3 regions of the Bradyrhizobium sp. IAR9 genome follow, and region 3 is predicted to be linked to each of the others. Evidence: predicted binding sites of a transcription regulator. Region 3 holds the regulator's gene; each other region holds the start of a gene.
The links. Region 3 encodes PhoB, which activates phosphate uptake and scavenging genes when phosphate is short. Its sites were predicted from a motif close to TGTCATNNANCTGTCAT; they were not measured.

Region 1 (9,965 bases), on a different contig from region 3:
ACGCGACGATCAGGGCCAGCGACAAGCTGATCGTGCAGCAGAACGGAACTCCCGGTCTGGCACTGTCGGCCGGCGGGACACTGACGCTCGAAGCGCCGACGATCGAGCAGAACGGCACCCTGCGCGCGCCGTTCGGCCAGATCACGCTCAAGGCCAGCCAGCGCCTCACCCTCGGCGCCGGCAGCGTCACCTCGGTGACCGGCGACGGCCTCGTGCTGCCTTACGGTGCTCTCAGCAACAACGAAAACTGGACGGTGACGACCGGGCCGTTGCCGACAACCATTGCCAGCCTGCCGGAAAAGCGCGTGACGCTCGAGGCGCCGACGGTCGAGCTCGCCCCCGGATCGGTGGTGAACATCAAGGGTGGCGGCGACTTGATGGCATGGGAGCACGTGCCGGGACCGGGCGGCTCACACGACATGCTGGCGCTTCCGGGCCTGTTCGCGGTCATGCCGGCTTTCGCGGGTGCGACAGCGCCCAGCTCGGCGTCGATCCGCAGCGGAGATCGCATCTGGCTCGACGCCGGCAGCGGATTGCCGGCAGGCTGGTACACGCTGCTGCCCGCCTCCTACGCGATGCTTCCGGGCGCTTATGCGATCCAGGCAGTCGCCGGTTCGACAGGCCGGGCGACGACGTCCGCGGTAATGGCCGACGGCACGGCGGTCGTGTCCGGCTATCGCGCCAATGCGCTCGACGGCAGCCGCGACCAGCAGTCGTCCGCGTGGCGCGTGATGTCGGGCTCTGTGCTAAGGCAATACAGCGAGTACAATGAAGCCTTCGCCAACACCTTCTTCGCCTCCGATGCGTTCAAGCTGACGCAGTATCGGCTCACGGGTCAGCAGATCGTCACGCCGCGTCTGCCGGTCGACGGCGGCTCGGTGGTGTTCAAGGCGACGCAGGACCTGATCTTGAAGGGCGAGTTGCATTCTCAGGCCGCAGCGGGAGGCCGCGGCGGCCTGGTCGATATCGCCGCCAACAAGATCGCAATCCTGGGTGCCGACCAGAGCGCCGGCACTTTGCGGGCCGATGGTTATCTGGTCATCGATGCCGCTGCTCTGTCCGGCTTCGGCGCCGGCAGCCTGCTGGTCGGTGGTTTCCGCAGCGGCGACGTCGGCGGTCTGCGTGTTGATGTGCAGGCTCACGACATCGTCGTGCGCAACAGTGCAAATTCGGCGTTGACGGGACCGGAGATCATCCTGGCCGCAAGCGACACGATCGATGTCTCCGCAGGCAGCGTCATCGTCGCGCGCGGCGAGGCGCCGACCGGCGCCGGCGATCTCGTGATGGCCCCGCAGGCGTCCGATCGCGACTGGGGTGCTTTGATCCGCCTGTCCAACGGCGACGCGGTGCGGGTCCGCCGCAAGAACGTCGATACGACTGTTGGCGGCCGGGTGACGATCGGTGCCGGTGCCACCCTCGACGGCGGCAAGAGTCTTCTGATCGACGCGACGGGGAACGCGCTCGTCACCCAGGCCAGCCTGACGGGCGCAGCGCTGTCCCTGGCTTCGGGCCGGATTGGCTTCGGCGGCGGCAGCGGGCTGGTGCTCGATGCCGCGGCACTGGCCGCGCTCAACAACACCCAGCACCTGACCTTGCGCAGCTATTCAACCATCGATTTCCACAGCGCGGTGGACCTGTCGGGCCTCAAGGCCGTGACGCTTGATGCCGCAGGGCTGGTGGGCCGTGGCAACAGCGAGATCGCGGTGAACGGCAATCGGGTTGTGCTGGAAAATACGGCGAGCACGTTCAGCGAGCCGGTTGGCGCCGGTCATGGCAGTTTGAAGCTCACGGCAACCGAGCTGACCCTGGGTGAGGGCGCCAAGGCACTGCGTGGTTTCGACACCATCGTGCTGACGGGAACGACACGCATTACCGGCGAAGGCAAGGGCTCGCTCGATGTCGCCGGCGCGGCGGTGACTCTGTCAGCGCCGGTCATGACCGGCCGGGGCGGCAGCCAGCAGTCGGTCACCACGACCGGAATCCTCACGGTTGCCGCTTACGGGACGGCTAGCCCTGCGCGCGACCAGGACAGCCTCGGCTCCCGCTGGACGCTCACCGGCCGCGCCGTCGATTTCGCCGGACGCATTGACGCGCTTGGCGGAACGGTGAAGCTGAACGCCACCAATGGCAACGTCAATCTCGCGGCGGGTTCGCGGATCGACGTCGGGGGCTTCGAGAAGACGTTCTTCGACGTGTCCGAATATGCCGATGCCGGAACCATCTCGCTGGGGGCCCGCGGCGGCTCGGTGCTGCTCGCGTCCGGCGCGACCCTCGACCTCGGCTCGGCCCGCGACTCCGAAGGACGTCCCATCGGTGGCGGTGCGGGCACGCTCGCGATCGAACAGGACAGCAGCCAGGTCACGCTGGAAGGCACGATCAATGCCAGGGCCGCTGCGGGCAAACGCGGCGGCTCCTTCTCGCTCGACATCGCCGCGTTGTCGGATTTCGGCGGGCTCAACCAGCGCCTGAATGGTGCCGGCTTCACCAAATCGCGCAGCTTCCGGATTCGTTCCGGCGACGTCACGCTCGACGGTGCGACCACGGCCGAGGAATTCGCGCTGGCTGCCGATCAGGGAACGGTGACCGTCGCAGGCTCGATCGACGCGCGTGCGACCTATGGCGGCTCGATCTCGATCTATGGCGGCCAGGGTCTCACCGTGACGAATGCGGCGCTGCTGCGGGCAGGTGCGACCGACACGGTGGATGGGCTCGGCTCCGGCCGGGTCACACTCGGAATCTCGAACGGCGTGCTGCGGGTATTGGGCGGCGTGATCGACGTGGCGGGCGGCGAAGGCGGCAAGGTCACCCTGCGTGCGCCCGTCATCGAGCAGCCAGGGGCCGACAAGGTGAATGTCAGCTTTGCCGGCACGATCAACGGCGCGCGCGAGATCGTGCTGGAGGGCTACAAACGCTTCGACCTTGCGACGCTTGCATCCGATCCGCGCTTCGTCGGCGTCACCGTCAATAGCGGCGGCCAGGCCGAACTCGATCTCACGAAGGCCGCGGCGGGCAAGCTCAATGTGCTGGCAGATTACGGCGCCGGCACGCTGGTCGAATTCGTGCGCGACTTCGACGTCAGTGCCGGCTATGCGGATCTTGGCTCACTGACGAGCCAGTCGAACTTCCACGCGCGCGCGGGCATGGAGCTCAATTTTTCCGGCGACATCGTGCTCAAGAGTAACTGGAATCTCGGCGCAGGCGTGGTCAATCAGGCCTCGGCGCTCGCGGCTGGCGTGATGGCGATCGAGCCGGTACTGGGCAAGGCCTATGTGGTTGCCGGCAAGGAAAGCGCTTTGCTCCGTGACCATACGACCATGGCTTATCGCACCGGCGGCAGCATTCTCGGAGAGCCGGGCGTCCTGACTATGCGCGCCGGGGGCAATATCGATCTGAAGGGCAGCGTGACGGACGGCTTCTTCCAGTTCGCCAACCCGCTGGATTCGACATACGTCGCCGCCAAAGGCACCATCTCGACGAACCTGAGCATGGTGTTCAACGTCGGCCGCACCAGTACCACGTCCAATCTCTCGCCCTACGACAGCGCGAGCACAACCAACCCTTCAGTCTATGCCGGTATCACCTTTGCGACGGTCGGCACGAGGAAGACCGAAACCGTGACGGCGCCGCCCACGCTGGTCGGTGTTCCCTATAGCGCAGAGGCCAACTCGCCGGGCGCAAGTGCGCCGAATGCGCTCGCTTATTCGGTCCTGTTCCCCTCCATCACCGAGCCGGACGGCTCGAGGGTGGCGGTGCCGTCCTGGAGCTTGGGGCTCGTCGCGGGCGCCACGCCGATGGGCGAAAGCGCCGACCCGACGCGCCTCGCCAGCGGCGCGACGGGCAAGATCACGCTCAGCGAGCAGGCGGGTTACACCTATGTCAGCGGCCTGAATTCCGTCGCCGCGACCGCTTTTGTCGACTCGGTTGCCAGCTTTGGCGCGGGCAGTGCGCCTGGTTCGACGACGATGAATCCCGCCGATTGGCCTGCGAGCCTGGAGTCCACCTCTGGCACCCGTCTCAACAGCAATTCCAGCGCGCAGATTTCTTTCGGTCTGCCGACGGATCCAGCCTACGGCTACGTGCTCGACCTCTGGAATAACTATGCCGCCGCGAAGGGCCTGAACACCAATCCGGCGCAACCGCAGGCCGACTTCAGATGGACCAGCACGGCCGCCAGCGGCGGTAGCCGCCTCAACGTCATCACGAAGTACTCGACCTTCAAGGACTTCTACCTGACGAAGATCGTCCCCAATCTTGCGACCATCACTTCGCTCTATGCGACGACCAAGCCCGGGCCGACCACGACCACCGTCAATCCGATCACCATGGTTCGCACCGGCACCGGCGACGTCAGCATCGCGGCGCGTAGTGATCTGCAGCTCAAGGGCGGCGCCTCGATCTATACCGCTGGCCGGCGCGATCTCGCCACGTTCAACGATTTCACCACCGCGCCGGCGAACGCGACCTACGGAGTGGGCGGCGGCCATCTCGCCGTTGCGGTCGGCGGCAATATCGACGTGGCCCTGCCGGCAGACCGCTCGCAGATGCAGCACTATTCGGAGTGGCTAAACCGGCAGGGAGCGACGGATAACGCCTACGTCTTCGGTCCCTGGGCTCATTCCGCCTACGGCCAGATGCCGGCTCAACAAAGCTCCTGGTGGATTGACTACGCTAACTTCCTGCGCGGGGTCGGCGCGCTCGGCGGCGGCAATGTCGAGGTCCGCGCCGATGGCGATCTCAACAATCTGACGGTCGCGCTGCCGACCAATGGCCGTGTGCGGGGCGGGCGCTCCACGACGGAGGCAAAGCTCCTGGAACTGCGCAACGGCGGCGCGATGACCGTTGAGGCGGGCGGCGCCGTTCGCGCCGGCTATTACTACATCGGGCGCGGAGCCGGAACGATTACCGCTGGTGAATTTGCGGTCGGGCGCGATGTCAAGGCGCTGGTAGGGACGCAAATCGTCACCTATCCGATCGCCCCGATCCTGTCGCTCGGTGACGCAACCCTGGACGTGCGAACCGCAGGCGACCTGCGGCTGCAAACGGTCCTCGATCCGCTTCTGGTCGGCAAGGGGATGTCCCACGAACTGACGTTCATGAGCAGTCAAAGCGAGCGCACCGCGCTCAACCTGACATCGACGGGCGGAGACGTGATCCTGGTCGGGCAGGCGACATATCTGTCCAAGGACATAACGACGCCGGCCTTGCAGGTGTTTGCGAATGTGAACTCGTTGGCCGCAAACATCTATCCGTCGAAAACGCGCGTCACGGCGCTGAACGGCTCCGTGCTGAACAGCACGCTGTACACGATGCCGAGCAGAAATCCGGAGCTGCGGCTTCTCGCCGCAAACGACGTCCTCGTCGGCGAAATCGTCATGTCCCGCGCTGCACTTGAGATGATTCCGTCACCGTTCGAGCCTGTGGGAGGCACCGTTTCCTCTCCGGTCAACCTCGGCGGTTCCTCGCCGGACACCCTGAGCGGGCTCCACAACGTCCTGGTCAATCCCTTCTCCGCGCCGGCCAGCAATATCGCCGGCCACACGCTGCATCTGTACAACCTTCGCAATCCCGACCATCTGCCGAACGAGGCAGACTACGAGCCGAGCCGTGTCTATGCCTTGAACGGATCGATCGTTGGAACGCTAATAACCCAGAGCGGCTCGATCCTCACGGCCGGCGTCATGGCCAACGAGCAGACCTGGTTCCGTGCCGGCACGGATATCCGCAACATCAACTACTCACTGCGCAACGTTCATCCGACCGACGTGTCGTTACTCGAGGCCGGCAACGACATCATCGGCGGCCCGGTGCGAGGCTCGATCTTTGTCCAGGGACCGGGCGCAATGCAGGTGAGCGCGGGCCGTGACGTATACGCGCCGGAATTGGCGATCTTCAGCACAGGCAATCAGGAATATGATTCCAACAACCGGCCAAAGGATTTCACGCAGATCCTCGGCCTGCCTCAGCAGAGCGCGGCGATCACCGTGATGGCGGGCCTCAAGGGCAAGCAACCATCCTATGATGCGTTCCTGGCGGTCTATCTCGATCCGGCAAACATCGGGAAGATGCCCGATTATCTCAAGACCACGTTGGCGGACGGCACGGCGGTACCGCTCTATCTCACCGACGCATTCGAGCAACGTTCCTCCGGGCCGCACAGGACCCGCACCGGCATCGTCTCCTTCGTGGAGGACGTGACCGGCGAGAAGCTGTCTCCGCTTGATGCCTGGACCAAATTCCAGACCCTGCCGATGCTGGTGCGTGAACGCTTCGTTCGGCAGGTCTACATGCAGGAGCTACGGGCCGCAGGCGATGACCAGAACACACCCGACACGAGCGGTAAGCCACGCAATGGCGGTTATAATCGCGGTTATGCCGCGATCGAGACGCTGTTCCCGGGCAGCGACTGGGCGGGCGACGTCAGGACCGGAAATGCCAAGTTCCGGACCATGTCGGGCGGCAGCATCGAGGTCTTGACCCCCGGTGGCGGCCTGCAAGTTGCTGCGCTCGGCAAGCCGGCGCCGGTGGAGTTCGGCCTCGTCACACTGGGACCGGGCGACATCAACCTCTTTGCGCGCGACAGCGTCACCGTGAACCGCTCGCGTATCCTGACCTTTGCCGGCGGCAACGAGATCATCTGGTCGACGCAGGGCGACATCGACGCCGGCCGCGGCGCCAAGACCGCACGCGTGCCGTCGGCACCGGAGATCCAGACCGATCTCGATGCCGTCACGCGCGTGCTCGAGAAGGCCGATATCTCCGGAAGCGGCATCGGAACGATCATCGGCTTCACCGGGGTGACGGAAGGTGACGTTAACCTGATCGCTCCCCAGGGTACCGTGAATGCCGGCGACGCCGGCATCCGCGTCAGCGGCGACATCCTCATTGCGGCGCGCTTCGTCGTCAACGTGGACAACATCCAGGTGTCGGGCCAGAGCAAAGGAGTGCCGAAGGCGGAGGTCAAAACTGCGCCGCTCGCGATCGATACCAAGGACAAGGCTGCAAATGACGCCGTGAAGGACGTGACCAAGCAGGGATCTTCGGATCGGCCGTCGGTGATCATCGTCGAAGTTCTCGGGTACGGTGGTGGCGGCGGCGGTCAGTCTCCTCAGCCCGACGCCGGCGACGATGAGAAGCGGCGGGCGCCCGACAAGCAGAGCTACGATCCGAACGGCATGTTCCGCGTGCTCGGCAATGGCGAGTTCACGGCCGAGCAGTTGAAGAACCTGACGGAGGACGAGCGAGCCGTGCTGTTGCAGCGGCTGGGGCGCAAGGCGTCGCTCTAAGGCAGGGCCCGGGCAGGCATCCGGGTCCGACGTCCGGTCGTGCCGGTTCGTATCGATCGGCCGGGTGGGGCCCCACCCGGCCGGATGCACCGGTTAGATCACTGTCATGCAAACGATATAGAGGAGGCATCGCCCGCGCTTCAACGATCCAAACAGCCGAAGTGCGGTTTCTGGTCGACAAGAGCAGCACGATGAAAGCAGTTACATTGCATGGCGTCGCGGCGTCGGATGCCGACGGTCCTCGAGGCGGTCGCCGCGCCGCGTTCCGCTTGCTGGTGCTATTGCCCGCCTGGCTGATGACGGTCATCCTCGGCGCCAATGCCGCGGAAGAAGACCGGGTGGCGCGTGCGGAAAGGCCGATCGCATTCCGCATTCCGGCACAGTCCCTGGCTGGTGCGCTGCAAGCCTATGGACAGATCACCGGCATTCAAGTGCTCTATGAAAGCAACTCCGCGGTCGGTCGAACGTCGGTCGCGGTTGAAGGAACGTATGCCGCCGATGAAGCGCTGAACCTGCTGCTCGCGGGCACGGAGCTGAAGGTGCGCTATATTCGTCCCGACGCCATCACGCTTGCTCTTCCCAGCGCAGAAGGTGTCGGCTATGCACCTCCGGCGGCTCCGCTCGCAACATCGGACCTGTTCCTGGGAAGATTGCGCGTGCGTCAGACCGGCGATGCCGACGACGCCGCCAGATTGCAGGATTATAGCCAAAGAGTGCAGATGGACATTCAGAATGCGCTTCGAAAGAACGCAAGGACGCGCGATGGCAATTATCGCGCGGTGCTGGATATCTGGATCGATCCCGCGCGCACGATCGAACGCACCGAGTTATTCCGCTCGACCGGGGACCATGAACGGGATCTTGCGGTGTCGGCGGCGCTTCGGGGCTTGACGATCAGCAAGCCGGCGCCAGCGAATACGCCACAGCCGGTCCGCGTCGTCATCATGGTGAAGTCCCTGCAATGAGCGACAGCGATGTCCGCCCCGGAAACGAGAAGGGACGAGCGGCGGTCTTTGGATCCTATCGAGACGACGACCTGGATGCCGCCTCGCCATCGGGAGAGTTCTATCGCCTGCTGGGTATTCCCGCCCTGGCGGCCGTTCTTTTCGTTGGTGGCGTTTACTGGATCAGGATGCAAGTGCCAGCCGGCTCTCCGGGACAACAGTCGGCTGCGATCGTGCAGGTTCAGCTGCTTCCGCGGCCCGATGCCGTTCCGATAGCAGTCGCTTCGGATTCTCAACCGGAAAAGGAGAATGTCGCCAGCAGCGCCGATACGCCATTGAAGGACCCAAATCCGACGCCATCCGACGATCCCGTTCCGGTCCCGAAAGCGAGAAGCTTCACGCCCGGAGACGCTCCGCCCTCAAATGTCATGTCGACGCCGTCGGCCGTGAGCGGACCTGCCAGCAGCGCCGCCATCAAATTTCAGCAGTCGCTGCTTCGGCACGTTTCGCGCTATCAGCGCTATCCCAACGCGGCGCGCGCGATGCACCTTGAAGGAACGGTCGTCACGCAGTTCGCCATGGCCAGGGATGGTACGCTACTCGGCGTCTGGGTTCGGACGAGCTCGGGTCAATTGCTGCTCGACAAGGAGGCGATCGAGACCATCCGGCGAGCCCAGCCGCTGCCGCCGATTCCGCCCGAGCTGCCGGATCGGCTCAATATTCATCTGGAGCTCGAGTTTTGACCCGTCATGAAGTCCGTGCTTGGGCGATGGACAGGCATTCGTGCAGTGGCGGGCCGGACGCGATGTCGTCGCTCGCGCCTTGTGTCATAAATGTGTAGCCCGGCAACGCTACGACCTTCCGAACCTTTTGCAGTAGTTGCGTAGGCAATGTTTGCGCCGGAAATACCAGAGTATGTTGGGCACGTGAAACGTGGCTGATAGCAATCGAATACGGCTGCGGGGGCAGTTGGTCGAGAACTATGAAGGCCTGATCCGGAAGCTTACGCGCCGGTTAGGATCGGCCGATTTCGCCCACGAAGCCTTGCACGAAACGTTTCTGCGTCTCGACCGAGTCACGGATGCCGAGCCCGTACGCAGTCCTGCCGATTACATCTTTCGTACCGCCATCAATATCGCGAAGGATCGCCAGAAAGCGCAGAACTATCGTGTCAGCGCGTCGGAGATAGATGCGCTTCTCGATATACGTGATGACGAACCCGATCCGGCCAGAGTGGTCGAGGCGCGTTCGGAAATCGAGGCATTCAAGCGCGCGCTTGCCGAGTTGCCGCCACGGCCCCGCGAGGTTCTTCGGAGTATTTCGATCGAGGGGCAACCAGCGCACCAGGTCGCAGCACGTCTCAATGTCAGCATCCGGACCGTCGAGAGCGATCTGAAGCTGGCGCTTGGCCATTGTGCCGACAGCCTCGAACATACATTGCGACGCCGTCTCGGCGGCCCGCGTCCGCGATCCTGAGCGCGTCGATATTGCAACCCGGCGCATCGGAGGGCTTTTTTCGCCTGGCGCAGGCAGAAGGTTTGATCGATAGGCTATCCTTGCACGGTTTTTCTTCGGGATAGCCGGGCGCCATTCGTCTATCGAATAGATGCACCGGCAGGCGTCTCAGGCCGCGAGCTAAACAGAGGACTTCCGGGGGGAATGACGCAGGTGACGGCAGTGACAGCGATTGCAAGGTGGGCTAAGCCGGCAGTCGCGGCCGCTCGCTTCCCCGACCGCG
Region 2 (9,965 bases), on a different contig from region 3:
TCGCCGGCACTGACCGCTCGATCTCCTTCGCCGACCTTGCCAAGCGGCCCGGCGCCGATCCGTCGAAGCTGAACGGCAGCGCGACCTTCGCCAGTGCCGACGGCACTTACCCGAATGGGACGCATCTGGCGGAGGTCGAGATCGATCCGGCCACCGGCATCATCAGAATCGTCAACTACGTGATCGTCGACGATTTCGGCAAGACGCTCAACCCGCTGCTGCTGGCCGGCCAGGTGCATGGCGGCGCCATGCAGGGCATCGGCCAGGCGCTGATGGAGCAGGTGGTCTATGGGCCCAATGACGGCCAGCTCATCACCGCGACCTTCATGGACTACGCGCTGCCGCGCGCGGCGGACGGGCCGGCCTTCGTGTTCGAGACCGCCAACGTGCCCTGCAAGACCAATCCGCTGGGCGTGAAGGGGGCGGGCGAGGCCGGCGCGATCGGCTCCTGTCCGGCCGTCGTCAACGCCATCGTCGACGCCCTCTGGCGCGAGTACAAGATCGACCACATCGACATGCCCGCGACCCCCGAGCGGGTGTGGATCGCCATCAGCGAGCACCATCGCCGCCACAGCCTCTAGGCGGGATTCTTCCGCGGCGGGAATAAATGCCCGCTGCGGGGTTCTATCCATGGATGGGCCCATCCTCACCTCTGCGAGCCGGAGACGTTAGCCAATGAAAAGAACGATGATTGTCGTGGGCACCCTTTTGCTGGGGGCCGGCGCCGTGATGGCGCAACAGGAGATTGCCGTCCAGCAGGACAATCTGATGCGCTCGATCGCCAAGAACCAGTATGGCGTCATCCAGAAGATGACGAAGGGCGATATCCCCTTCGACCGGAAGGCTGCCGATCAGGCCATTGCCAGCATCGAGGCCGACGTCGCCAAGATCGCCAAGACCTTCGAGGTCAATCCCAAGCAGGACGTGGTGAACGCGACGTACGGTGCCTCGCAAAAGGTCTGGCAGAACAAGGCCGATTTCGACTCCAAGATTCCGCCAGTGCAGAAGGCGATCGCCGACGTCAAAGGCAAGATTACCGACGTCGCGAGCCTGAAAGCGGCCTATACCGCGATCAATGATCGCTGCAACGATTGCCACGAGACCTATCGGGTGAAGTTGAAATAGCGGGTTACAGAGTCCCTTGCCCGGATGAGCGAAGCGATATCCGGGGAGTCCAGCCGAGTTGATAGTCTTTCCCGGATGTCGCTTCGCTCGTCCGGGCTACATACTGCATTGGAATTATGAAGGGCGGCTGCGATAGCGACCGCCCTTTTTCTGTGCGCAAGGTCTGACGGATCGCTGCCGGAGCAGCTATCTTCGAGCCAAAGGCCGTGGCGTTGATGCGACGAGGCGCACCTCTTTCCCGACTGCCTCATTACATCAGGAGTTCCAACGCGCGGCGAAGACCCCAATCAACAGCGAGACAGGCCATGGCAAAACCGTTTCCGTCGAAGACCCACATCGGCAATCACATGCTGCACCCTGAAACGCTGATGCTGACCTATGGCTATGATCCGCAACTGTCGGAAGGCGCCATCAAGCCGCCGGTGTTCCTGACCTCTACCTTCGTGTTTAGGACGGCCGATGACGGGCAGGACTTTTTCGATTTCGTCGCCGGTCGGCGCGAGCCGCCGGAAGGCATGGGTGCGGGTCTGGTCTATTCGCGCTTCAACCATCCCAACAGCGAGATCGTCGAGGACAGGCTCTCGATCTACGAGCGCACCGAGAGCTGCGCGCTGTTCTCGTCCGGCATGGCGGCCATCGCCACCACGATCCTGGCTTTCGTTCGCCCGGGCGACGTCATCCTGCACTCGCAGCCGCTCTATGGCGGGACGGAAACGCTGCTGACGAACACGCTGGCCCGCCTGTCGATCGGCGCCGTCGGCTTTGCCGACGGGATCGACGAAGCCGCCGTCAAGCAGGCCTCTGAGGAGGCCATGGCCAAGGGCCGCGTTTCGATGATCCTGATCGAGACCCCGGCCAACCCGACCAACGGCCTGGTCGATGTCGCCATGATCCGCCGCATCGCCGACGCTATCGGCAAGGCCCAGGGACACACGCCGATCATCGCCTGCGACAACACGCTGCTCGGACCGGTGTTTCAGCGGCCGATCGAGCACGGCGCCGACATTTCCCTCTACTCGCTCACGAAGTACGTCGGTGGTCATTCCGACCTGATCGCGGGCGCCGCGCTCGGCTCGAAGGCGCTGATGAAAGGCATCAAGGCGCTCCGCGGCGCCATCGGCACCCAGCTCGATCCGCATTCCTGCTGGATGATCAACCGCTCGCTCGAGACTCTGAGCCTCCGCATGGAAAAAGCCGATGCGAATGCGCGCCTCGTGGCGGACTATTTGCGCGATCACCCCAAGGTGGCCAAGGTCCACTATCTCGGTCATCACGAGGCGGCCTCGCCGGCCGGGCGTGTGTTCGCGCGGCAATGCCTGGGGGCGGGATCCACCTTCTCGTTCGACATCGTCGGCGGTAAGGACGCTGCGGTCAAATTCCTCAACGCGCTGCAGATCCTCAAGCTGGCGGTCAGCCTCGGCGGCACGGAATCGCTCGCCAGCCTGCCTGCGACCATGACCCATTCCGGCGTCCCCGCCGACATCCGCCGGAAAATCGGCGTGCTCGATTCCACGATCCGGCTGTCGATCGGCATCGAGAATCCCTCCGACCTGATTGCCGACCTCACGCAGGCGCTGAACGCGGCTTAAGGCGCGGCCGGAATCGAAAAGGCCGGACGCCCCTCCCGCGCCCGGCCTTCACGCAACGAAGCAGCGTCGCGGCTTACTTCGTCACCTGGCCGCGGATCTCGCCGCCCGGGTTCGCCGCGGTGTGGATGTTGATGTAGAGCTTGCCGCCGAGCAGATCGGCGGCCTGCGCGTCGGTGAGCGTCGCTTCGCCCTTGACCGGGCTCGCGGCCGCATTCGGGATCGCAACGGCCACGCCTGCGTTCTTGCCGGCCTCGGCCGGGCCGTGGAAATGCGCGGCGGTGGCGGGCCCGGAGAGCCCGGAATAGGTGACGGTCCACGACAGCTTCTTGCTGGCGGCATCATAGTCCAGATCGGCGGTTCCGGTGCCGCTGGTGGTCGTTGCCGGCACCTCGGACTTGCCGTCGAGCGTTGCTTTCAGCTTTTCGGCGCTGGCCGGGCCGGCAAAAGCAACGGCACCGAGCGCTAAGGCGGCAATGACGGTCTTGTTCATGACATTCTCCCTGCTGAGCCCGTTCGGGCTGCCAAACTTTCAACAGCCGGCGTTTCAGTTTATTCCCGTTTCCGGCCGGGGCTGGCTAAATTCTTCGTGGTTGGAGTCGCGACGGCATCGGTCTTAGATTCGCCGCGACGAGTGAATGGATCCGCATGTTGCAACGAACAATTCTCGTGGGGCTGCTCGCCGCGGTCACTGCTGCCGTGGTCTATTGGTGGCTCAGCGCGCCAGTGGTGGCGGCCGCGGGCAATGCGCCGGCCCACGTGGCAAACCTTGCCAACGGCGAGGCCATGTTCAACGCCGGGGGCTGCGCGTCCTGCCATGCCACTCCGGACCAGCCCGACCGTGTCAAGCTCGGTGGCGGCCTCGCGATCAAGTCGCCGTTCGGAACGTTCTACGCGCCGAACATCTCTCCCGATCCGAACGACGGCATCGGCAAATGGACCGACGCCGACTTCGTCAACGCGGTGATGCACGGGGTTTCGCCAGGCGGACAGCATTATTTTCCTGCCTTTCCCTATACGTCCTATCAGCACGCAAGGCGCGAGGACGTGCTCGATCTCTTGGCCTATCTGAAGACGCTGCCGTCTGTTGCCGGCAAGGTGCGTGACCACGATGTCGGCTTTCCGTTCAATATCCGGCGCAATGTCGGCATCTGGAAATTGCTGTTCATGGACGGCAAGCGCTTCGTCGCTGACGGCACCAAGTCGCCGCAATTCAATCGCGGCGCCTATCTCGTCAACAGTTTTGGCCATTGCGCCGAATGCCACAGCCCGCGCAACGCGCTTGGCGGCATCATCTCGGGCGAGCGCTTTGCCGGCGGGCCCAATCCGGAAGGCGAGGGGTGGGTCCCCAACATCACCCAGAAGCGCCTCGGCGAGTGGAGCGCCAAGGATATCGCCGATTTGCTCAAGACCGGCGACTTGCCCGACGGCGACAGCGTCGGCGGCGCGATGAGGCGGGTGATCAAGAACACCTCGCAATTGTCCGACGCGGATATTGCGGCGATGGCGGACTATCTCAAATCGCTGCCGCCGGTCGACGGTCCGCCGCGGCCCAAGCGCAAGGAAGCTGGTTAGCTCAGCTGGCGCCGAACGCCTTGAAGGTGATGATGGTGAGGGTGTCCTGGATGCCCGGCAGCACCTGCACCTTCTCGTTGACGAAATGTCCGATGTCGGTGTCCTTGTCGACGTAGAATTTCACCAGGAGGTCATATTGGCCGGCCGTGGAGTAGATCTCGGACGCGATCTCGGCTTCGGCAAGCGCATTGGCGACCGTATAGGACTGACCGAGCTTGCATTTGATCTGGACGAAAAAAGGAACCATCGCGGGCACTCCGAAAGCGTATCTGACGGCTAATAGGCCAAACCCGGCCCGATTTAGCAAGCGGACTTGCCGGCCGCCAGATGCCGGTCCCTCGTTTAGGACGTCACCACGGCCGCGGCGAATGCGTCTCTGAGCCGCTGGGCGAGCTCGACCTTGCGGTAGGGCTTGGTCAGCACGATCGCCTGCGCATGCGCGTGGCCCTCCTCGACCAGGGTCTCCAGCGCGTAGCCCGAGGTGAACAGGACCGGCAGACCGGGGCGAATCCGCCGCGCCTGGTCGGCGAGCTCCCAGCCGCTCATGCCGCCGGGCATCACGATGTCGGTGAACAGCATGTCGATACCGGGCTCGGTACGCAGCTGCTGCAAGGCCTCCTTGCCGTTGACCGCGGCAATGACGCGATATCCGAGAGCTTCCACCCTGCGAATGGCGGAGGAGCGAACGAACGGATCGTCCTCGGCGATCAGGATCGTCTCGTATCCTCGGGGCGCCGCGTCCTCGCCATCGGAAAGCTCGGCGTGCGATGATCCAATGTCCGCGCGCGGCAAATAGATCCGGACCGTCGTCCCAAGGCCCGGCTCGCTGTAGATCGTGACATGGCCATTGGATTGCTTGGCGAAACCATAGACCATGCTGAGGCCGAGGCCCGAGCCCTTGCCGACCTCCTTGGTGGTGAAGAACGGCTCGAACGCGCGCCGGGTGACGTCCGGCGTCATGCCTTCGCCGTCGTCGGTGATCGAGATCAACACATAGTTGCCGGATGCGACTTCGGGGTGAAGGGCGCGATAGTCATCGTCAAGTGTCGTCAACTCCGTGCTCAGGGTCAGATGACCACCGGCCGGCATGGCATCCTGCGCATTGAGCGCAAGGTTGAGCACGGCGGATTCGAGCTGGGCCCGATCCGCGAAGGCCACGATCGTGCCGGGCCTGGAAGCCGTCCTGATCTCGATGTCCTCGCGCAAGGTGCGCTTGAGCAGCTTGAACATGGACTCGAGCAGGCCGCGGCAATCGATCGTCTGGGGCTGCAGCAACTGGCGGCGACTGAACGCGAGCAGGCGCTGCGTCAGCTCGGCGCCCCGCTCGCCCGACTGGCAGATGTCCTCGGAAAAGCGGCGCAGGTCGGGCCTCGCCTTGAGCTGCTCGCTCAGATGCTCGGCGTTGCCGATGATGACGGTGAGCAGGTTGTTGAAGTCGTGGGCGATGCCGCCGGAGAGCTGACCGACCGTCTCCATCTTCTGCGCCTGCTGGAGCTGCTGCTCGGTCAGCTTGCGCGCGGTCAGGTCGTGGACGATGCCGACGAAGATCAATTCGCCGTCCTGCCGGGTCCGGCCGACCGACACGTCCATCGGAAACGTCGATCCGTCCTTGCGCAGGCCGATGGCCTCGCCGGCGGTCGCGAAATGCCTTGCGTGGCTGTCGGGCGCGGTGCCCGCCTCGGGCATCAGCATCCTGACGTTCCGGCCCATGACCTCGTCGGCGGAGTAGCAGAACAAGCGCTCGCAGGCCGGATTGAACAGCAGAATATGGTCCTGCGCGTCGAGCAGGATGACCCCGTCGACCGCGGTCTCGACGATCGCGGTGAGGCGCGCCACGCTCTCGCGCATCGCGCGCTGGGCGTCGCTGACCTGCTTGAGCAGCAGCGTCGCGTCCCGGCTCTTGATCTCCTCCTCCTCGAGCGCGGCCTGGACCTGCCGCAGCTCGAACGGCGAGGGGATCGTCAGGATCTTCGGCAGCAGCGGCCAGAGCGCGCCCGCCGTGACCACGGATGCCACCGCGGTCGCCGCCTTGACCATGCCCTCGATGCCATAGACCGGGACCCAGAGCGTGTAGATCGACAGCACATGGGTGAGGCCGCACGCCATGATGAAAATCGCGAAGGCCCAATAGACCCAGCCGAACTTGAGGTCGCGCCGCTTGGTGACCAGGATCGCAAGGGCAAACGGAATCGAAAAATAGGCGGCGGCGATGCAGGCGTCGGAAACGACGTGAAGCCAGATGAGCTCAGGCTCCCACAACAGGCAGATGCCGTGCGGCGACAGCATGGACGAGTCGAGGAGACGTTCAAAAAAGGCCCACATCATTCCCACCCCAAGATTCCGTTCCAGGCGGCTTGCGGGCCGTGAGCCCGCAACATGGGTGTCGCTGGACAGTTCCACTCTCACCTCGCGCTCTTCGGCGAAGCAGGTGAGGTTCGAGACTATACCAAGGGTCCGGCGCGGTTGCATTTTCAAGTCCGCACGATTGCGGGGCGAGCCGGCCCGCTGTTTGCCTGATTCGCAGGGAATGCACGGCGTCGCGAATCACTATCGGCCGCGGCTCGGCGCGCTTGCCGGTGTTCCACGGCCGCGCTAGGACAGGCCATGGCGGTGTCTGTATCCAGCAAAGGTGTCCGGCGATGACGACCCCGGTCGCACTCACCATCGCCGGCTCCGATTCGAGCGGCGGCGCCGGCATCCAGGCCGACCTGAAGACGTTTGCCGCGCTCGGCGTCTACGGCGCGTCCGTCATTACGGCCTTGACCGCGCAGAACACGCGCGGCGTCACCGGCATTCATGCGGTGCCGGCCGAGTTCGTCGCCGCGCAGATCGATGCGGTGTTTTCCGATCTCGACATTGGCGCGGTGAAGATCGGCATGGTGGCCCAGGTCGCCAGTATCGATGCGATCGCGGCCGCGCTGTCGCGCTGGGCGCCGGGGCACGTCGTGCTCGATCCCGTGATGGTGGCGACCTCCGGCGACCGCCTGCTGGCATCCGAGGCCGTCGACGCGCTCCGCACAAAACTGATACCGCTGGCGTCGGTGATCACGCCCAATCTGCCGGAGGCCGCGGCTCTGCTCGACGAGCCGGTCGCGGCAAGCGAGGCCGAGATCGAAACCCAGGGGCATCGCCTGCTGGCGCTCGGCTGCGGTGCGGTCCTGATCAAGGGCGGACACGGCGAGGGCGCCGAGAGCACCGACTATCTCGTCACGTCCGAAAGCACGATCGCGCTTGCGGCGCCGCGCGTTGCCACACGCAACACCCATGGCACCGGCTGCTCGCTGTCCTCGGCGGTCTCGGCGGGGCTCGCCAAGGGCGAAGGTCTGGAGCTTGCCGTGCGCAACGCCAAGACCTGGATCAGCGCGGCCATCGCAGCCGCTGACCGCTTCAGCGTCGGGCACGGCCACGGCCCGGTCCATCATTTCCACAAGTTCTACTGAGGCGAGCGGCCAGCGGGAGCGCAGGCGTTCGTCTGTTCAGCGCTGCTCGTGTGGGTAGTTCACCCTCCCCCTCCAGGGGAGGGTAGGATTGCTGCGGCGCCCCCTGCGGCGCCATGTCGCCTGATTGTCGCATGCGACTGATATTCGCGGAGAGGGCGAGGCAAGGCGTGATTCGTATCTGAAGGTGCCTCAAAAGTTCAATCGGTCATCCCCCTGTCACGGGACATTGTTACAGGCTGGCGCATGGGAAGTTACGATGTGAGTGACGAGAGCCCGGAGCGGCGCTTTCGCACGTTGTTCATCTCCGACGTTCATCTCGGAGCCCGCGGTTCTCAAGCCGATCTTCTGCTCGACTTCCTGCGCTACCATGATGCCGACACGATCTATCTGGTCGGCGACATCGTCGACGGCTGGGCGCTGAAATCGAGCTGGAACTGGCCGCAATCCCACAACGACCTCGTGCAGAAGCTGCTGCGCAAGGCGCGCAAGGGCGCCAAGGTCGTCTACATCCCCGGCAATCACGACGAGTTCCTGCGCAACTATTACGGCACGCATTTCGGCGGCATCGACGTCGTCGAGAACACCGTCCACACCGGCGTGGACGGCAAGCGTTATCTCGTCATCCACGGCGACATCTTCGACCTCGTGGTGCAGAACGCGCGCTGGCTCGCCCATCTCGGCGACAAGGCTTACGACTTCGCGATCCAGATGAATCGCTTCGTCAACTTCTTCCGCCGCCTGTTCGGCGTGCCCTATTGGTCGCTGTCGCAATGGGCCAAGCAGAAGGTCAAGAACGCCGTCAACTATATCGGCGCGTTCGAGCAGGCGCTCGCCGCCGAGGCGCGGCGCCACGACGCCGACGGCGTGATCTGCGGCCACATCCACTACGCCGTGATCCGCGACGAGGGCGGCATCCGCTACATGAATTGCGGCGACTGGGTCGAGAGCTGCACGGCCCTGGTCGAGCACGACGACGGCCATTTCGAGATCATCACCTGGGCGGATCATTTGCAGAAGCCGGCACAAGTCCCGCAGGTCGCAGCCAGAGCTGCATAACAGAGGCCGCCTGATGCGCATCCTGGTCGCGACCGACGCCTGGCACCCGCAAGTCAACGGTGTGGTTCGGACGCTGACCAAGCTCGCCGACGCCGGCAAAAGCCTCGGCGTCGAATTCACATTCCTGACGCCGCAATCGTTCCGCACCTTTGCGATGCCGAGCTATCGCGACGTGCGTCTGGCGATGCCGCGTCCGGCGCGCATTGCGAAGCTGATCGCGGAGGCGCGCCCCGACAGCATCCACATCGCGACCGAAGGGCCGATCGGCCTGATGGTCCGCCGCTACTGCCGCCAGCGCAGACTGCCGTTCACGACCAGCTTCCACACCCGCTTTCCCGAATATGTCCGCGCCCGCGTGCCGGTGCCGGGCTCGCTGATCTGGCGGGCGCTGCGCCGCTTCCACAGCGCCAGCCGCGCCGTGATGGCTGCAACGCCTGCGCTCGCCCGCGAGCTGACCGAGCGCGGCTTCGACAATGTCGTGCTGTGGCCGCGCGGCGTCGACACCCAGCTGTTCCACCCCCGCGCCATCGATCTCTGCCTGCCGGCGCCGGTGTTCCTGTCGGTCGGCCGCGTCGCCGTGGAGAAGAATCTCGAGGGCTTCCTCGACCTCGATCTGCCCGGGACCAAGGTCATCGTCGGCGACGGCCCCGCGCGCGCTTCGCTCGAAGAGGCCTATCCCGATGCGATCTTCCTCGGCGAGAAGCACGGCGAGGAACTGGCGGATATCTATGCGGCCGCCGACGTCTTCGTGTTTCCGAGCAAGACCGACACGTTCGGCCTGGTGCTGCTCGAAGCGCTCGCAAGCGGCCTGCCGGTGGCCGCTTTCCCGGTGAAGGGCCCCCGCGACGTCATCGGTGATGCCCCGGTCGGCGCGCTCGATCACGACTTGCGCAGCGCCTGCTTCGCGGCATTGGATATCTCCCGGCAGGACTGCGTCGCGTTCGCGGCCAATTACACCTGGGAAGCCTCGGCGAGGGCCTTTGTGGCCAGCATTGAGGCGGTCGGCGCGGTGCTGCCTGGCCGGAACGGCGCGGAACAGCCCCGCTTCGTGGCCTAGAGCTATCTCGATCCGATGGATCGAAATAGCTCTAGATTCTTGTTTTGACGCGTTTTCTTCACGCGAACCGGTTTCCACTTCGCTCGAAAACGCTATGGGGAAAATCCTCGCGCGGAGGTGTCTTGC
Region 3 (9,965 bases):
GACGACATCGCCATGACGGTCGATCACGGAGGCGAGCTTCTGCTTCAGCAGCAGCGACATCTTCTGCACGTGGTCGAAGAAGCCGGGCTGGAGCATGACGTCGAGCACCGCATTGGCCGCGGAGATCGCCAGCGGATTGCCGCCGAAGGTCGAGCCGTGCGAGCCGGGCCCCATGCCGGCTGCCGCATCCGCGGTCGCCAGCACAGCGCCGATCGGGAAGCCGCCGCCGAGCGCCTTTGCCAGCGACATCACGTCAGGCGTGACGCCGGTGCGCCGATAGGCGAACAGATCGCCGCTGCGGCCCATGCCGGTCTGCACCTCGTCGAAGGCCAGCAGCAGGCCCTTCTCGTCGCAAAGCTGGCGCAACGCCTTGAGGAAGGTCGGCGTTGCCGAGCGCACGCCGCCCTCGCCCTGGATCGGCTCGATCAGGATGCCGGCGGTGTGCGGGCCGATCGCCTTCTTGACGGCCTCGATATCGCCATGCGGCACCTGGTCGAAGCCTTCCATGGGCGGACCGAAGCCTTCGAGATATTTTGCAGAGCCGGTCGCGGCGAGCGTTGCCAGCGTGCGGCCGTGGAAGGCGCCTTCGAAGGTGATGATGCGATAACGTTCCGGATGCCCCTTGGAGAAGTGATGATGGCGGACCAGCTTGATCACACCTTCCAGCGCTTCGGCGCCCGAATTGCAGAAGAACACGAAGTCGGCAAAGCTTTCGTTGCAAAGCCGGCTCGCGAGCTTCTCGCCGTCCGGGCTCTGGAACAGGTTCGACATGTGCCAGAGCTTGGTCGCCTGCTCCTGCAGCGCCTTGATCAGATGCGGGTGGCAATGGCCGAGCGCATTCACAGCCACGCCCGAGGTGAAATCGAGATAGCGATCGCCATTGGTCGCGATCAGCCAGCAGCCTTCGCCGCGCTCGAAGCCGAGGTCGGCTCTGGCGAAAACGGGGAGCAAATGCGGCGCTGCGCTGTTAGTCATGATGTCACTTGAATGTTGCGGACGGTGTGACGCGTGCATTGCGCAACGCACCATCGACCGGCCCGGAAAACGAAACGTGCCGCCTTTTAAGGGCGGCACGCGGGACTATCTTATGCTTGGCAAGACGGGTGTCAATGCCGCCCGGAAAGCCTCAGGAAACGCTGAATCCGTAGTCTTGCGGTGCCGATTTTGCGGGTTTTCACCACGGAACATGTGGAAGCGAGTCGGCGGACTCTTGCGCGGGAGTCACGCCATATTGTAGCGTTTGGATTGTCAGATACGACATCTCGTGCAGCGGTTCTGATCCCAAGAGTCCTCTTGTACCGGCGTAAACGTTCGGGCGTCAGTCACGCGCCCGGCGAGCCTTAAGGGATTCTGACGGCACGGGTTTTTGAAGGCTTAGGCAATCGCTGCGAGGCCCCAGGATGGCTGGCGCGTAGCGAGGGAAAGGGTGCAATGACGGTTTTGACCTGGTCCGACGATCGCGTCGAGCAGCTGAAAAAGCTCTGGGAGGCCGGACTTTCGGCCAGCCAGATCGCAGCTGAGCTCGGCAATGTGACCCGCAATGCCGTGATCGGCAAAGTGCACAGGCTGGGTCTGTCCGGCCGCGCCAAGAGCCCTTCATCGGCAGCGCCCCGGCCGCGCAAGGCGCGTCCCGCGCAGCACATGATGCGGGTGACCCGCCCCATCGCGCGCGGCAACACCGCGCTGGCGCAGGCCTTCGAGGTCGAGGTGGAGGCTGAACCCGTCACCTACGACAACGTGGTGCCGATGGGCCAGCGGCTGTCGCTGCTCGAGCTGAACGAGGCGACCTGCCACTGGCCGGTCGGCGATCCCTCGAGCCCGGATTTCTTCTTCTGCGGCGGCAAGGCACTGTCCGGCCTGCCCTACTGCGCCCAGCACTCGCGCGTGGCGTATCAGCCGGCGGCGGATCGCCGGCGCGCGCCGGCGAAGCCGGGTCCGCGCTGAGTTCGCGGAATTCTCTGATCGCCAAGACGGCAGCCGTCACACGATGACGGCTCAACCAACTCGGTGTCATCCCCGCGAACGCGGGGATCCATAACCACAAGGCGCAGTTGTCGCGCGAGATGGTCACTCCGGGTCTTCGCCAAACCACCGCCTGTGGTTATGGGTCCCTGCTTTCGCAGGGACGACACCGGAGAATGCGGCGGCAGCCCGCCAAAGCCAACGCCAGCAAACCTTACGTCTGCTCCGCCTTCGCGAAGCGGTCGTCGAGCGCGTAGCCGGCGCCGCGGACGGTGCGGATCGGATCCTGCTCGCGGCCGAGATTGAGCAGCTTGCGCAAGCGGCCGATATGGACGTCGACGGTGCGCTCATCGATGTAGATGTCGCGACCCCAGACGCTGTCGAGCAGCTGCTCGCGCGAGAACACGCGGCCGGGATGCTCCAGGAAGAACTCCAGCAGGCGATATTCGGTCGGGCCGAGATCGATCGGCCGGCCCGAGCGCGCCACGCGGCGCTTGTCGCGGTCGAGCTCGATGTCGCCATAGGCCAGCACCGTCGCGAGCCGCTCAGGACTGGCGCGCCGCAGCAGGCCCTTCACGCGCGCCAAAAGCTCCGGCACCGAGAACGGCTTGACGATGTAGTCGTCGGCGCCGGTCGCAAGCCCCCGCACCCGCTCGCTCTCCTCGCCGCGCGCGGTGAGCATGATGATCGGCAGCTGCTTGGTGTCGGGCCGGGTGCGCAGGCGGCGGCACAGCTCGATGCCCGACAGGCCCGGCAGCATCCAGTCGAGCACGATCAGGTCCGGGATGTGCTCCTTGAGGCGGGTGTCGGCGTCGTCGCCGCGCATGACCGTCTCGACGTCATAGCCGTCGCCTTCGAGGTTGTAGCGAAGCAGCTCGGTGAGAGCTTCCTCGTCCTCAACCACCATAATGCGTGCGCCCATCGGGTCGTCGCTCCTTCAAGTCTTCAGGTATTCGGGACCGTCGTGGCGAAGGTGGTCATGTCGCCCTTCGGCCGCTTGTCGGTGATCGCCTGGCCCTCGATCATGTAGAACACGGTCTCGGCGATGTTGGTGGCGTGGTCGCCGATCCGCTCGATGTTCTTGGCGCAGAACATCAGATGGATGCAGAACGAGATGTTGCGCGGATCCTCCATCATGTAGGTGAGGAGCTCGCGGAACAGCGAGGTGCAGATCGCGTCGACCTCCTCGTCGCCCTTCCACACCGCCATCGCCGCCGGCAGGTCATGCGCGGCATAGGCGTCCAGCACCGACTTGACCTGCTGCTGCACGAGGTCGGTCATGTGCTCCAGGCCGCGGAACAGCTTCAGCGGATGGAAGTCGGTCTCCAGCGCGGCGACGCGCTTGCCCATGTTCTTGGCGAGATCGCCGATGCGCTCGAGGTCGGTCGCAACGCGCATGGCGCCGACGATCTCGCGCAGATCCACCGCCATCGGCTGCCGGCGGGCGATGGTGAGCACCGCGCGTTCCTCGATGCGCTTCTGCAGCGCGTCGAGCTCGGCGTCGATGGTGACGACGCGCTGGCCGAGCGCGACGTCGCGGCGGATCAGCGCGTCGACGGAATCGACGATCATGCGCTCGGCGATGCCGCCCATCTCGGCGACCAGGCGGGTGAGCTCCTGGAGGTCGGTGTCGAAAGCCTTTGCGGTATGTTCAGTACCCATGTCGCGTCTCCTCAGCCGAACCGGCCGGTGATGTAATCCTGCGTGCGCCGGTCGCTCGGCGACGTGAAGATCTTGCTGGTGTCGTCGAACTCGATCAGCTCGCCGAGATACATGAAGGCGGTCTTGTCGGAGACGCGCGCCGCCTGCTGCATGTTGTGGGTGACGATCGCGATCGTGTAGTTCTCGGACAGTTCCTGGATCAGCTCCTCGACCTTGGCGGTCGAGATCGGATCGAGCGCCGAGCAGGGCTCGTCGAACAAAATCACTTCAGGGCGCACCGCGACGGTGCGGGCGATGCACAGGCGCTGCTGCTGGCCGCCGGAGAGCGACAGGCCGGAGGCGTTGAGCTTGTCCTTGACCTCGTTCCACAGCGCGCCGCCGCGCAGCGCCTTCTCGACGCGGTCGTCCATCTCGGACTTCGAGATCTTCTCATAGAGGCGGATGCCGAAGGCGATGTTCTCGTAGATCGTCATCGGGAATGGCGTCGGCTTCTGGAACACCATGCCGACCCGGGCGCGCAGCAGATTGAGGTCGAGCCTGGGGTCGAGGACGTTGGTCTGGTCCAGCATGAGCTGGCCGGTGGCGCGCTGGCCCGGATAGAGGTCGTACATCCGGTTGAAGATGCGCAGCAGGGTCGACTTGCCGCAGCCCGACGGGCCGATGAACGCCGTGACGCGGTTGGCGCCCAGCGTCAGGTTGATGTTCTTCAGCGCGTGGTGCTCGCCGTAATAGAAATTGAGATTGCGCACCGTCACCTTGGCCGGGGCTTCCGGCAGCGGCTGCGAGGCCAGATGAGCGTTGGAACTCATGGATACGGACAGGTCGGTCATTTTGCAGTCCTCTCGGCGCCGAGGATGCGCGCGCCAATGTTCAGGGCAAGCACGGTGAGCGTGATCAGCAGCGCGCCGCTCCAGGCGAGCTGCTTCCAATAGGCGTAGGGGCTCTGGACGAAGTTGTTGATGGTAACCGGCAGGTTGGCCATCGTCTTGTTCAGGCCGAGGCTGAAGAACTGGTTCGACAGCGCGGTGAAGAGCAGCGGCGCGGTCTCGCCGGCGACGCGGGCGGTGGCGAGCAGCACGCCGGTGATGAGGCCCGACCGGGCCGCACGATAGGCGATACGCTTGATCACCAGCGAGCGCGGCAGGCCGAGCGCCGAGGCCGCCTCGCGCAGGGGATTCGGCACCAGCAGCAGCATGTCCTCGGTGGTGCGCAGCACGACCGGGATCACGATGACGGCGAGCGCGAGCGCGCCCGCGATCGCGGAGAAGCCACGCATCGGCACCACCACCGCGCCATAGATGAACAGGCCGATGATGATCGAAGGCGCCGAGAGCAGGATGTCGTTGATGAAGCGGATCACCGAGGTCAGCTTGTCGTTGCGGCCGTATTCGGCAAGGTAGGTGCCGGCGAACAGGCCGAGCGGCGCGCCGATGCCGACGCCGATCAACGTCATGATGATCGAACCGACGATCGCGTTGCGCAGGCCGCCTTCGGTCGAACCGGGCGGCGGCGTATCCGCGACGAAGATCTGAAGATTGAGGCCGGCCAGGCCGTTGAAGAGCAGCGTGACCAGGATCAGCGCGAGCCAGGTGACGCCGAAGGCGGCCGCGGCGAAGCAGAGCCCGCGGATGACGATGTCCTTGCGGCGACGACGCGAATAGATCGGATTGAGCGCCATGACGTTACTTCCCCGCCTTCTTGTCCAGCCGCATCAGCATCAGCCGCGCTGCGGCCAGCACGAAGAACGTCAGCACGAACAGCAAGAGGCCGAGCAGGATCAGGCCGGACTGGTGCAGGCCGTCGCTCTCGGCGAACTCGGATGCGATCGCCGCCGAGATCGTGGTGCCCGGCGCGAAGATCGATGAGGAGATGCGGAACGAATTGCCGATGATGAAGGTCACCGCCATGGTCTCGCCGAGCGCGCGGCCCAGCGCCAGCATGACGCCCCCGATGATGCCGACGCGGGTGTAGGGGATCACCACGCTGCGGACGACTTCCCAGGTGGTGCAGCCGACGCCGTAGGCGGCCTCCTTCAGCACCGGCGGCACCGTCTTGAACACGTCGACCGAGATCGAGGTGATGAAGGGCAGCACCATGATGGCGAGGATCAGCGCGGCGTTGAACGTGCTGAGATAGGACGGCGGACCTGCGAAGATCGCGCCCAGCACGGGCACGCCGTCAAAGATCCTGATCATGAAGGGCTGGAAGGTGTTGGCCAGGAACGGGCCCAGCACGAAGAAGCCCCACATGCCGTAGATGATCGAGGGAATGCCGGCGAGCAGCTCGATCGCCATGCCGATCGGGCGGCGCAGCCATTGCGGGCAGAGCTCGGTGAGGAAGATCGCAATGCCGAGACCGACGGGAATGGCGATCAGCATCGCGATGAAGGAGGTGACGAGCGTGCCGTACATCGGCCCGAGCGCGCCGAGCACGGGCGGATCGGCCGACGGCGCCCAGCGCTGCGTCCACAGGAAGGAGAAGCCGTATTCCTTCATCGCCGGGAACGCGCCGACGATCAGCGAGACGATGATGCCACCGAGAATGAGGAGCACCGAGATCGCGGACAACCGCGTGATCCAGTAGAAGGTGACGTCGCCGAGCTTGAACGCGCTCAAGGCCTTGGCGCGGTCATACGGTCCGGCGTCGTCGATTACATCGCTCTGAACGGCCATTTCTGCCACGCCGATCCCCTGTGCCCGATAATATACGCTTGTTGTCAGTCTTTTTGTCGGTCTCGCGCTCCGGACACGGCATGACCGATCCGGAGCGGAAGTCTTGCGGGTCCCGGCCCTCGCGGAGCGGCACGCTGGACGATGCTTCGTATCGCCAGGGCCGCGCCGCGTCCGGGACGCGAGAGCCCTACTTAGCTCTTGATCTCGGCAGCCCAGGTCTTCTCGATCAGGGTCACGACGCCTTCGGGCATCGGGATGTAGTCGAGCTCTTCAGCCGCCTTGCCGCCGCTCTTGAAGGCCCAGCGGAAGAACTTGATGGCTTCCTGCGAGGCCGCCTTGTCGGTGGCGTCCTTGTGCATGAGGATGAAGGTCGCCGCGGTGATCGGCCAGGACTTCTCGCCGGGCTGGTCGGTCAGGATGACGTAGTAGCCGGGCGCCTTGGCCCAGTCGGCGTTGGAGGCGGCCGCCTGGAAGGCTTCGACGGTCGGCTGCACCGGCTTGCCGGCCTTGTTGACGAGACCGGTGTAGGTCAGCTTGTTCTGCTTGGCATAGGCGTACTCGACATAGCCGATCGAGTTCTTGGTCTGGCTGATGTTGCCCGACACGCCTTCATTGCCCTTGGCGCCGACGCCGACCGGCCACTCGACCGCGGTGCCCTCACCGACCTTGCTCTTCCAGTCCGCGCTGGCCTTGGAGAGGTAGTTGGTGAAGTTGAAGGTGGTGCCCGAACCGTCCGAGCGGCGGACCACGGTGATGGCGTCCGAGGGCAGCTTCACGTTCGGATTGAGCTTCTTGATCGCGGCGTCGTCCCACTTGGTGATCTTGCCGAGATAGATGCTGGCGAGCGTCTCGCCGTCGAACACCATCTCGCCGGGCTTCACGCCCTCGAGGTTGACGACGGGGACGATGGCGCCCATCACCATCGGCCACTGGACGAGGCCGTCCTTCTCGAGCTGCTCGGCCTTGAGCGGCGCGTCGCTGGCGCCGAAGGTCACGGTCTTGGCCTGGATCTGCTTGATGCCGCCGCCGGAGCCGATCGACTGGTAGTTCAGACCGTTGCCGGTCTCCTTCTTGTAGGCGTCAGCCCATTTGGAATAGATCGGGAACGGGAAGGTGGCACCGGCACCCGTGATGTCGGCAGCGAAGGCCACCGTCGTCGATGCGGCGAGCAAGCCGGCAGCGACCATGGTTTTGATGAAATTCATGCTGGTCTCCATACAGGGGAGCGAAGCGCCAACCGCGCCCGATCGCGCTCCCCGCGCCGCCCCTTTAGGAGCGGTCGGCTGTGCTTTTACGAAGGTTTCGTGACAGTCGGATGACACACTCAAGCGATTGAAATCGCTGGTGTTTCAGGCTTAAACTAAAGTCTTAGCCTGGGGAAAACAGGCGGTAAAAGTGGCGCCCTGCCGGGGCACGCTTTCGATCAAAAGCCGGCCGCGATGGCGGTTAAGAATGTGTTTCACCAGCGATAATCCGAGCCCGGTGCCGCCCTGCGAGCGACTGTCGCCGACGTCGACCCGGTAGAACCGCTCGGTCAGCCGCGGCAGGTGCTCGGGCGCGATGCCGGGGCCGAAATCGCGGACCATGATCCGGATTTCCTGAGTTCCATCAGTGGCTGCGGCTGAGGTCAGCGACACGATGACGCGTCCGCCGGAGGCACCGTATTTGAGCGCGTTCTCGATCAAATTCTCGAACAGGCGGAGCAGCTCCTCGCGGTCGCCCGCGATCATCACCGGTCCCTCGGGCAGATGGATCTCGACCTCGACCTGGCGCTCGCGCGCCAGCGGCTCGAGCCCGTCGGCGACCTGGCGGATGATCGGCAGCAGGTCGACCAGGGTGTCGGGCCGGACATGGGCCGACAGCTCGACCCGCGACAGCGACAGCAGGTCGTCGATCAGGCGCGCCATGCGGGTGGCCTGGTTGTGCATGATGCCGAGGAAGCGCTCGCGCGCCTTGGGATCGTCCTTGGCCTGGCCCTGCAGCGTGTCGATGAAGCCCGACAGCGCGGCCAGCGGCGTGCGCAGCTCGTGGCTGGCATTGGCGACGAAGTCGGCGCGCATCTCCTCGACCCGGCGCAGCGGCGTCTGGTCGTGGAAGGTCATCAGCATGCATTTGTCGGCGCCGCCGAAGCTGGTCGGCACCGGCACCGGCGTGATCATGAGCTCCAGCCAGCGGTCGACCGGGACGTGGTCGAGATAGGTGGCGCGCCGCGGCTCGGTGGTCGCGATCGCCTCGCGCAGCGCCGTGATGATCTCGGGCGAGCGCAGCGCGAACTGGGCCAGCTCGTTCCGGCGCAGCGCCGGTGCGAGCTGGGCGGCGGCGGCATTGAGATGGATGACGCGGCCGGCGCGGTCGAGCAGCACCGCCGGATCCGGCATGCCGGCGACGACCGCGGCCACCGCCGCGCTCTCGACCGGGTTGATGCGCCTGACGTCGTCGCGCGAGGCGGCGGGATCATGCAGTCGCCACGGGACCAGCGCCGCCGCCGCGATACAGAGGAACACGATCGCGGCGTGCAGCGCCGACAATTCGCCGAGCGAGACGACGACGGACAGCGCCAGCGCCGCGGCGATCAGGATCACGGTCGAATGCCGCAGCCGGTCGGACCAGGGCTGGGCGGAGGGAGAAGATGGGGCGTCGATCGCCATCGGGGCGGACTTCTCCTGGGGCTTGTCTGAAGGCCTGTCCAAATAAGGCTTGGCGCCGTCAGGCACCGCTGTCGCTGCGCTCTCTCACATAAGCGGCTTCACGCGCCGGGCCGGGGTCGAGCTTGAGCGCCGCCTGCTGCAAGCGCTTCGATCGTGCGCCGATGATAACTTCGCGAAACGTCAGCAAGATTACAGATATGACGAAGGGCGACAGATAATAGAGGACGCGGAACAGCAGCATGCCGCCCAGAAGTTCCTCGCGATCCATCTGCCAGAGACCGACCAGCATGGCGGCGTCGAACACCCCGAGCCCGCCGGGCGAGTGGCTAGCGAAGCCGAGCAGGGTGGCCGAGACGAAGATCACCGCGACCACCACGAAGCCGAGATTGGGCTCGTCCGGGACCAAAACGTACATCGCGAGCGCGCAGAAGCCGAGATCGACGATGCCGATCGCGATCTGCAGCAGCGTCAGCGGGCCGCCCGGCAGCACCACGGTCCAGGGCCCGCGGCCGACCACGCGCGGCTGGGTCCAGACCCAGACCACGTAGCCGACCAACCCGACGATGATCATCAGCGCCAGCGTCCGGTTCAGCCATGGCGGCAGCTGGTCGATCGAGGCGGCGGCCTCCGGATGATAGGAGATGCCGAGGCCGAGCACGGCGGCATTGCCGAGCCAGAAGGTCAGGCCGGCGAGGAAGCAGATCTTCGCGACGTCGATCGCGTTCAGCCCGTAGGCCGAATAGATGCGATAGCGCACCGCGCCGCCGGTGAAGACGGATGCGCCGACATTGTGGCCGATCGAATAGCTGGTGAAGGCCGCGAGCGCGTTGATGCGATAGGGCACATGGGCATGGCCAATCGCGCGCACGGCGAACAGGTCGTAGAAGGTCAGGGTGAAATAGCCCGCGGTGACGAACAGCGCCGCCATCGCGATCTGGGTCGGCTCGGTGCTCTTGATCGCTTCGAGGACTTCGTTGAAATCGATGCCTCGCAACATGTGGTAGAGCACATAGCAAGCGAT

Region 1: GGD67_RS04315 (STN domain-containing protein) is a predicted target of PhoB. The motif match lies at 7,386-7,402, and genes of this name have one in related genera.
Region 2: GGD67_RS29215 (UDP-2,3-diacylglucosamine diphosphatase) is a predicted target of PhoB. The motif match lies at 7,930-7,946, and genes of this name have one in related genera.

What each region holds. Positions count from the first base shown of each region.
Region 1 covers NZ_JACBZW010000001.1:884,198-894,162, reverse strand. The annotation lists gene GGD67_RS04320 (filamentous haemagglutinin family protein) at 1-7,283, shown strand, start outside; gene GGD67_RS04315 (STN domain-containing protein) at 7,445-8,248, shown strand; gene GGD67_RS04310 (energy transducer TonB) at 8,245-8,970, shown strand; gene GGD67_RS04305 (RNA polymerase sigma factor) at 9,161-9,703, shown strand.
Region 2 covers NZ_JACBZW010000013.1:135,866-145,830, forward strand. The annotation lists gene GGD67_RS29175 (xanthine dehydrogenase family protein molybdopterin-binding subunit) at 1-581, shown strand, start outside; gene GGD67_RS29180 (cytochrome c) at 676-1,125, shown strand; gene GGD67_RS29185 (cystathionine gamma-synthase family protein) at 1,431-2,714, shown strand; gene GGD67_RS29190 (CHRD domain-containing protein) at 2,788-3,204, opposite strand; gene GGD67_RS29195 (cytochrome c) at 3,360-4,286, shown strand; gene GGD67_RS29200 (Lrp/AsnC family transcriptional regulator) at 4,288-4,533, opposite strand; gene GGD67_RS29205 (PAS domain S-box protein) at 4,629-6,572, opposite strand; gene thiD (bifunctional hydroxymethylpyrimidine kinase/phosphomethylpyrimidine kinase) at 6,926-7,726, shown strand; gene GGD67_RS29215 (UDP-2,3-diacylglucosamine diphosphatase) at 7,970-8,782, shown strand; gene GGD67_RS29220 (glycosyltransferase family 1 protein) at 8,796-9,839, shown strand.
Region 3 covers NZ_JACBZW010000023.1:44,584-54,548, reverse strand. The annotation lists gene GGD67_RS37725 (aspartate aminotransferase family protein) at 1-975, opposite strand, end outside; gene GGD67_RS37720 (GcrA family cell cycle regulator) at 1,432-1,944, shown strand; gene phoB (phosphate regulon transcriptional regulator PhoB) at 2,177-2,884, opposite strand; gene phoU (phosphate signaling complex protein PhoU) at 2,908-3,624, opposite strand; gene pstB (phosphate ABC transporter ATP-binding protein PstB) at 3,636-4,454, opposite strand; gene pstA (phosphate ABC transporter permease PstA) at 4,451-5,302, opposite strand; gene pstC (phosphate ABC transporter permease subunit PstC) at 5,307-6,296, opposite strand; gene pstS (phosphate ABC transporter substrate-binding protein PstS) at 6,488-7,501, opposite strand; gene GGD67_RS37685 (ATP-binding protein) at 7,652-8,944, opposite strand; gene GGD67_RS37680 (lysylphosphatidylglycerol synthase domain-containing protein) at 9,003-9,965, opposite strand, start outside.